Regions from separate parts of the Sporomusa intestinalis genome, predicted to be linked through region 1. Evidence: riboswitches for the same ligand, from Rfam matches in the RefSeq annotation. Region 1 holds a riboswitch; the other holds the start of a gene.
What was found. Region 1 has a riboswitch for cyclic di-GMP ahead of ACZ481_RS19825 (methyl-accepting chemotaxis protein). Riboswitches for the same ligand answer to the same signal wherever they lie in the genome.

Region 1 (4,195 bases):
GGAACAGATATTTTTTGTCCATAATTACACACTCCTATAACCGAAATTTCGCGATCCCGGCCTGTAGATCGGCAGCCAATACGGCCAGGCTTTGGCTGGAGGCGGCAATCTGCTGCATTGCGGCCGACTGCTCTTCAGTAGCGGCCGAAACGTTCTGCGCTTCAGCCGCCGTCCGGGCACTGGCAGTGTCAATTTCCTGAATGGACTGCAGCAGGGTGGCATTACTGGCATTTATCCGGCTGACAGCGGCTGCCACCTCCTGGACCTGGTTGGCAATGGCCAGAATGGAATCGGCGATATGATTAAAGCTGTCACCAGTATTATTGACAAGGGCGATACCGGTTTGAATGCCGCTGGCACCGTTTTGGGTAATAACAACAACCTCATTCAGATTGGACTCATTTTTTTCGATTAATTGACTAATCTTATTGGCAGCCTGATTGGACTGTTCGGCTAGTTTCCGGACCTCTTCCGCCACAACGGCAAAGCCCCGGCCCTGTTCGCCCGCCCGCGCCGCTTCGATCGCCGCATTTAAAGCCAGCAAATCGGTCTGGCCGGCAATGGAGGCGATAAGGGTAACAATTTCTCTGATCTCCTGGGAGCTTTGCGTTAATTCGCCAATCGTGGCCTGGGTAGTGTCTGTGTTTTTGCCGATTTCATGCATCTGGCCTACAGCCTGATCCACAGACTGGCGGCCCTGTCTGGCAGCTTCTGTCGTGTCTTCCGCAATATGCGACAGCTCCCGGGTCGCCTGGGAGATCTGATTTACCTGGCCGGCCATTGCCTGGGACTGGGCCGTGATCTCGCGTACAACCGCGACCTGGTTTTCGGCCGCCTGGGCAATTTCGGTAATCGAACCGGCGACCTGATTAGCGGCATCGGCCGACTGGTGCGCACTGGCCGTCAACTCTTCACTGGAAGCGGCCAGTGCTTCGGACTGGGAAAGAACACTGGTTACCAGGGTCCGCAAGCTGCTGCGCATTTGCTGGAACCCCTGCGCCAACTGCCCTATTTCATCCTGGCTAGCGACGCGGGCCTGCTGCTCACGCAGATCGCCCCGGGCCAGCAGCAGGCATTCGTCCCGGATCAGCGTAATTGGCTTCGCCAGCCTTTGACTGAGCAGGATTATGAACAAGGCGGCTAAAATAAGACAAAACAGGGAGCCGCTCAGCATGGCATAAGTGAAGGCAGTCATGGCCTGCATGGCTTCGGCCTCCGGCGCGGTTACAATCAAAATCCACTGTTGTCCGCCCGTTAGCTGGATGGGTGTAAAAACACCGATTCGGGTAACACCGTCAACAAATTTATAGGTTCCCCGCACAGGCTTGCCGGTTTCGGCAGCCGTTGTAAACAGGCCGATAACATGGTCGTCAAGCTCGGCTTCTTTGGTGTTGAGCGCCGGGTCCAGCTTTTTTTCGGTGAAGTTTATTTTACCGACAAGCTCCGGCAGCTTGGGATGAATAATAAGTTTGCCGGTTTTATCGGCAATTGCCCCGTAGCCGGTAGCCAGAAACTGCATATCGGCAATCAGTTCAGTCAGTTTCGCCAGCGAAACAGTACCGGTTAATACGCCTGTAAGCTGCTCGTTATGCAGCAGCGGTACAGCCACATTCACAGCGATTTTGCCGGTGGTCCTGGAAACCAGCACATCGGAAACCACCGTTTTTTTGGTAGCCACAACCTGCTTAAAATATTCCCGTTCGCCCAGCTGGGTAGTCGAGCCGTCCGGGCGCAGGGCGGCACCGTCGGGGGCAATGTAGGTTACATTCTCCAAATTCCCCAGGCGTTTGGCGCAATCCTGCAGGGCCGCCTGCAATTGCTGCCTGTCGGCCGGATTATATAAGGCTTTGTTGGTTGAAAAAGCCTCCAGCTGCATGGCCGCCCCCTGTACATAGGACTCGATCCGGTTAGAATAATCGCTGCCGATTCCCATTGCGTTTTCATCAATGCTTGTTGTCAGGGCTTCTTCGGCCAGGTAATAATTCACCCCCAGCAATAATCCGAACGTCAGCATGAAAAACGGCAGTAAGACGAGCAGGAGCCGGGTTCTGATACTTGTAATTTTCATAGCAACCTGTCCTTTCCATAACTTAATTTTTATTATTTCATCCTGGCAAAGCTCTTACTGGCCGTCAATTGGCAAATGCGGCGGCGGCACAATGTAAAGACTGCCAGGATGCAGATTGCAACCTGGCAGTCTTGAGCGCAAACAGCTTGTAGACCCACGGCTTTGCGTCCCTATCTTTCGATAAGTTTGCCAACATGTTAACTTAGTAGCAAGGCATACAGTCATGTATGTTATCTTTTTAACTATGTTCGAAACCTTTTAGCAAAATCCTGCTAAAATAAGTTAATTTTTTCTTAAATTCTACAAAAAACGACTCCAGGAGGAACCCGGCTTAAGCCAGTAGTCGTTGGCTTTATATTGCTTCTGAATGGCAGCCACTTGTTTCCGGTTGCTGCTGAATTTATTCTTGGCCTGGGTCAGCAATTCCCCATGGGCGGACATGCCGGCCAGGGAAAAACGCCGCCGGGCGCGGGGGGCGCAGGTGTGTCCCCATTTCCCTCTTCTATACTTAAAAAATTACTTGACGGATAATCCGGCGATGACTATACTGGATAGTAAAGGTTTACAAGTTTACAATTGGAAATAACCAGTAAAAGTGATGAGGGAGACAAGCTTGCCGCAGCGTAGCAGAGAACTGACGGATGGTGCGAGTCAGTAACAAACCGGTAAAGTCCAATCACTCCTGAACTGCAAAGCCCAACGGCCAGCACGTAGCGGCCAAGTAAGCTGCGCCGGACTCGGCTCCAACGAGCGCAACCGTTATTTGCTTAGGGTTGTTTGACCTGACGAGAAAACCGCTGTTCACACAGACGGTTAATGAGGGTGGTACCGCGGGATTAATCTCTTGCCCCTTAGATTTATTTAGGGGATAAGGGATTTTTTTATTGTCCCGGGTCCGGCAATATTCCCGGTTTTTAGCATTCTTATTTTGCAGGAGGTCATTATGAACACAAAAGCTACTCAGTTTCGCTGGTTTCTGGCAATCCTTATGTTCCTTATCAGTTTCATCTCTTATATGGACCGCGTCAATCTATCGGTAGCAACGCCGGAGATTATGAAGGAATTCGGGTTCAGCAAAATGGATATCGGCCTGCTGCAGACCGTATTCTTTGTCGGTTATTCACTCATGCAGATACCAGGCGGCATTATGTCCGAACTGTTCGGCCACCGGCTGGTCATTGCAGGGGCCGCCACCTTTTGGTCGGTTTTTACGGCTCTGACGGCGGCCTGCAACAGCCTGCCCATGTTCGCTGTCGTCCGTACACTCTTCGGCATCGGTGAGGGACCGCTGGCCCCCTCCTTCAGCCGCTTCATCTACCGCTGGTTCAACGCCAATGAAAAAGCCCGCGGGGCATCGTTTTTACTAGGCGGGGTATTTTTTGGCCCGGTCGTCGGCCCGGCGGCAACTGTCGCCCTCATGCTGGCCTTCGGCTGGCGTTCGGTCTTTGTTATTTTCGGCCTGGCCGGTATTGTTTTAGCTGCCGCCTGGTATTATTTTGCTACCGAATCACCCCGTCATAATAGATTTGTCAACGCGGCCGAAGTGGCCCACATTGAGGGGAATAACCCCGAGGCTGCCCAGCCCCGGAAGGAACTGGCCCCCTGGCGCGGCTTTCTCTCGGCGCCCCAGTTCTGGGCTATTGGCATCCAGTTTTTCATAACCGATTATATTATGTATGTGTTTTTAGCCTGGCTGCCGCTTTATCTCATGGAAGCGCAAAATTTCTCCCTGCAGAAAATGGGCATTGCCGCGTCTTTCCCCTGGGCCGCACTCTGTCTTGTTACCTTTGCCACCGGCTATTTAAGCGATAAGCTGATTATGGCCGGCGCATCCAAGTATAAGGTCCGGACCCTGTCCGGGGTAGTGGGCCTTGCCCTTTGCTGTGTGTGCCTGTACCTGGGGGCAATTGCCACAACCCCGGTAATGAATGTGTTCTGGCTGACCCTGTCGCTGGGCTCGCTGGGCTTGACCTTCAATGCCGGCTGGGCGGCCTGTATTGATCTTGGCGGCCGGTTTTCCGGCTCGGTTTCCGGCTGGATGAACTTCTGGGGCAACCTTGGCGGCGTGGCAGCGCCCCTGCTGACCGCCTGGATAGCCACTCATTACGGCTGGCAAGCGGCAATCAT
Region 2 (4,195 bases), 2.0 Mb from region 1:
GGCATTGGCGAACGATTTGCTGTCGGCATGGATCTCGCGCTGATTGACAATACACTTTTTGTGTTTGTGCAGGTATTCGATCGGATCTTCCAGAGTCAGCACATGGCAGGCCCGTTCGTTGTTGACAAGGTCAATCATCGCCGCCAGGGTAGTGGATTTGCCGCTGCCGGTCGGCCCGGTGACAAGTACGAGGCCGCGCGGCATCCGGGCCAGGCTCTTTAATACCTCCGGGTGCCCCAGCTCTTCGAGGGTTGCAATCCGCTCGTTTACCACCCGGATGGCAATGGCGGCCGAACCCCGCTGGCGAAAGGCGTTTACCCGGAACCGGCTCAGGCCGGGGATGGCAAAGGAAAAATCCAGCTCACCCGTCTGCCAGAACTTATCCTGCTGCTCCGGCGTGGTAATGGCCTCCAGCATGGCCCGCGTATCCTGAACCGATAGCGGTGCCGCATCAGTCCGGACCAGGCTGCCGTTAAGCCGCAAAACCGGCGGCACGCCGACAGTAATATGTACATCAGAGGCCCGTTTCTCAACCGCTGCCCTCAGTAGTGCTTCCATCATCAAGCTATCCCCCATTATTTACGGCAATCATTGCTTATATTTGAGTAACAGTGCTACAGACCGGCATAGGCTACCCGCATGACCTCTTCCACCGTTGTGTGGCCGGCCAAAGCCTTCCCGATCCCATCCTGACGCATCGACAGCATCCCCTGGTCTTTGGCCGCCAGGGCAATTTCATCGGCCGAGGCCCGTCTGGTAATCAACGCCCTGATGGTGGAGGTCACCGGCATGACCTCATGAATTCCCATCCGCCCCTTGTAGCCGGTAAAGCCGCAGGCTGCGCAGCCGGTGCCCCGCTGCAGGAGCAGGGGCTGGTCCGGGGCCACACCGAGAAACAGCCGTTCCAGGGAGTCGGCCGGCGGCGTGTAGCCGGTTTTGCATTCCGGGCAGATGCAGCGGACTAATCGCTGGGCCAGCACGCCCAGGATGGACGAAGCGGCCAGAAACGGCTCAATCCCCATATCCAGCAGCCGCGTAATGGCCCCGGGGGCATCGTTGGTATGGAGGGTGCTTAGCACCAGATGGCCTGTCAGCGCCGCCCGGATGGCGATATCGGCGGTTTCGGTGTCGCGAATTTCGCCAACCATCACAATATTGGGGTCCTGCCGCAGGATGGACCGCAGCCCCAGGGCGAAGGTCAGGCCGGCCCGGGGATTGACCTGGACCTGGTTAATACCGTCCAACCGGTACTCAACAGGATCTTCGACGGTAATTGTATTTTTGCTGCTGGTATTGATTTCCCCCAGGGTCGAGTAAAGGGTTGTGGTTTTGCCGGACCCGGTCGGTCCGGTAACCAGGATCATGCCATAAGCCTGGGTATACAGGCGGCGGAAGGTCTCCAGGTTGTCAGGGGCAAACCCCAGCTTGCCGACATCCAGAATGACCGCCTGCTTGTCAAGTATCCGCATTACCACCTTTTCGCCCAGGATGGTCGGCAGGGTCGACACCCGGATGTCAATATCGCGGCCGGCTTCGGTAATCTTGATCCGGCCGTCCTGGGGCAGACGCCTTTCGGCAATATCCATGCCGCCGGTAATCTTGATCCGGGATACAATCGCCGCCTGGATATCGCGGGTAAAACAGGCCACCTCCCGGAGCACCCCGTCAATCCGGAACCGGACCCGCAGTGTTTTCTCCTGCGGTTCCAGGTGGATGTCGCTGGCCCGTTCCCGCACCGCCTGGCTGAACAGGGAGTTAACAATGCCGATGATTGGCGCGTCGTCAGCGGTTTGGACCTGGGACATCGGCGCAGCCTCTTCGGGCTTTAACTGGTTGACCGCTTTTTCCACCAACTCGGTAACACCATAGTATTGGCTGATGGCCCGCATAATCTCCCGCTCTGCGGCAATAACCGGTTCGACCTCGCACCCCGATGCCATGCGGGCATCGTCAATGGCAAAAAAGTTAGTCGGATCAACCATCGCCAGTGTGAGCCGGCGGCCCTCTTTTTTAACCGGGATAATCTGATAGCGCTCAGCCAGTGAAACCGGGATAGTCGCCACAATTTCCGGGTTCAGGGCCATGCCGGCCAGCTCCACATGGGGCACTCCCAGCTGAAATTCGAGAACCTCAGTAATATTATTTTCTGTTATGTAACCAAGATTAATAAGCACCTTGCCCAGCCGTTCGCCGGTTTGCTTCTGCACAGTCAGGGCTTTATCCAGTTGCTCCCGGGAGATCAGGCCGGCTTCAATCAACAGGTCGCCTAACCGTTTGCGGTTGTTTAGCATAGTCGCGCTCCATTATTGTGTATAATTGACAAAAACAGCCTGCGCCAAAAAGGCAGGAAAACAATTATGTAAAATAAAAAAACAACCGGTACAGCAAAATAATAATTATTTTTGCGGCCGGTTGCACTACTCGCTCATCCTGGTCCAAGTGCCCACATACAGACCAGATTTCATTGCTCCGATTGGAGGATGAGATTTTACTAAAAGTATATTCGCCTGACAATTTACAATTCCTGCATTTTTTTATTAAGGCTGTATTAAAACTTTATAAAATTGAATTACTATAAAAATTATAAATGATAATGAATCTCAGTGTCAAGCCGGGTTACCGCCTAATCCTGCCAGCAAGGCCCGGTGCATAACCGGGCGCGGTGCCGGGACCCCTGTCCACAGTTGAAAAGCAAGCGCCCCCTGTTCCAGCAGCATGCCCTCACCGGTGACCACCCGGTGGCCGCGCCGGCTTGCTTCCGCCAGAAAACCGGTCTGCAGCGGATTATAGACAAGATCGGAGATCACCGCTGCCGGCTTAAGCTGATCCCAGGCCAGCGGCGGCTGGCCCGCTATGTCCGGCAACATGCCTAAGGGCGTGGTGTTGACAATGATATCAGCCTCAGCCACACATTGGGCAAAGGCCGGTGAATCCCAGTTGCTGCCGGTCACCGGCACCCCGGTACCGGCGAATAAGCCGGCAACTGCCGCTGCCCTGGACAGATCGCGGGCGCCAATGCTGACGGCAGCAATGCCGCTGCCGACCAAACCGGCCACCACGGCCCTGGCCGCCCCGCCGGCCCCCAAAACAACAGCGTGCTTAGCCTTGACGGCAACCCCGGCGGCGAGCAGTGAGCCGATGTAGCCGCCGGCATCGGTGTTATAGCCAAGAAGGCGGCCGGCGCTGACAACGACCGTATTCACCGCCCCTGCCAGCCGGGCACTGGCATCAAGCTCGTCAAGACAGTCGATAATCGCCACCTTGTGCGGGATAGTGACATTAACGCCGCTAAAGCCCAGGGCCGCCAGGCCGGCTACCGCCTGGGGCAGCAGCGCCGGCGGTGTCGACAGCGGCAGATAGACATAGTCCAGGCCGCTGGCTGTAAAGGCCGCATTCTGCATGGCCGGCGACAGCGAATGACTGAGCGGCCAGCCCAGCAACCCCACTTTTTGTGTTTTAGCCGTTATGATCATAAATTCTCCTTTCTGCTAGTGGTCTGTCTACTTGGAAAGAATAGGCCCGCGCCTATTCACAAGTATAAATATCAGGCCGGCGATCGGCAAAAGTCAGCATAACCTTGCGGGCCTCGGTCACCCGGGCCGGGTTAATTTCACCATAAATAATCGTTTCCCGGTCGTCACCTTCGGCTAGGATCACCCCTTCGGGATCAACAAGCAGTGAATGCCCGTAAAAAGGACTGCCTTTATAGCTGCCCACACAGTTTACGGCACAGACATACAGGTGGTTTTCAATAGCCCGGGCCTGAGCCAGGGTCCGCCAGTGATGGCCGCGGGCTGCCGGCCATCCGGCCGGCACAAACACTGCCTGGGCCCCCTGCAAGGCCAGTGAGCGGAACAGTTCGGGAAACCTGAGATCATAGCAGATTGCCACCCCGGCTGTCATATTGTCCAGGGCCAGCATGCCAAGCTTAGTGCCTGGGGCAAAAAAGCGTTCTTCGCCATACAGGCTGAACAGGTGTACCTTCTCATAACTGGCAACAACAGTACCCTGTCTGTCAATTACCAGGGTGGTGTTGTAGACCCGGCCGTTGCGGCTGACGGGAACGGAGCCGGCAATAATGTGTACGCGCTGGCTGCCGGCAATCCCGGCCAAGCGGGTCATTAGCGGCCCGTCGGTGTGCTCGGCCGCCGCAGCCACGTTTTTAAGGGCATAACCGGTTGTCCATATTTCCGGC

Region 2: it holds a riboswitch for cyclic di-GMP, as region 1 does, so the genes downstream of both, gspE (type II secretion system ATPase GspE) here and ACZ481_RS19825 (methyl-accepting chemotaxis protein) in region 1, are expected to answer to the same signal.

What each region holds. Positions count from the first base shown of each region.
Region 1 is NZ_AP042390.1:4,257,991-4,262,185, forward strand. Features, by position in the region: gene ACZ481_RS19820 (arsenate reductase family protein) at 1-22, opposite strand, end outside; gene ACZ481_RS19825 (methyl-accepting chemotaxis protein) at 35-2,068, opposite strand; cyclic di-GMP riboswitch class I at 2,182-2,269, opposite strand; gene ACZ481_RS19830 (hypothetical protein) at 2,369-2,509, opposite strand; gene ACZ481_RS19835 (MFS transporter) at 3,012-4,195, shown strand, end outside.
Region 2 is NZ_AP042390.1:2,280,757-2,284,951, reverse strand. Features, by position in the region: gene ACZ481_RS10485 (type IV pilus twitching motility protein PilT) at 1-561, opposite strand, end outside; gene gspE (type II secretion system ATPase GspE) at 615-2,291, opposite strand; cyclic di-GMP riboswitch class II at 2,398-2,480, opposite strand; gene ACZ481_RS10475 (shikimate dehydrogenase) at 2,607-3,473, opposite strand; gene ACZ481_RS10470 (carbon-nitrogen family hydrolase) at 3,526-4,195, opposite strand, start outside.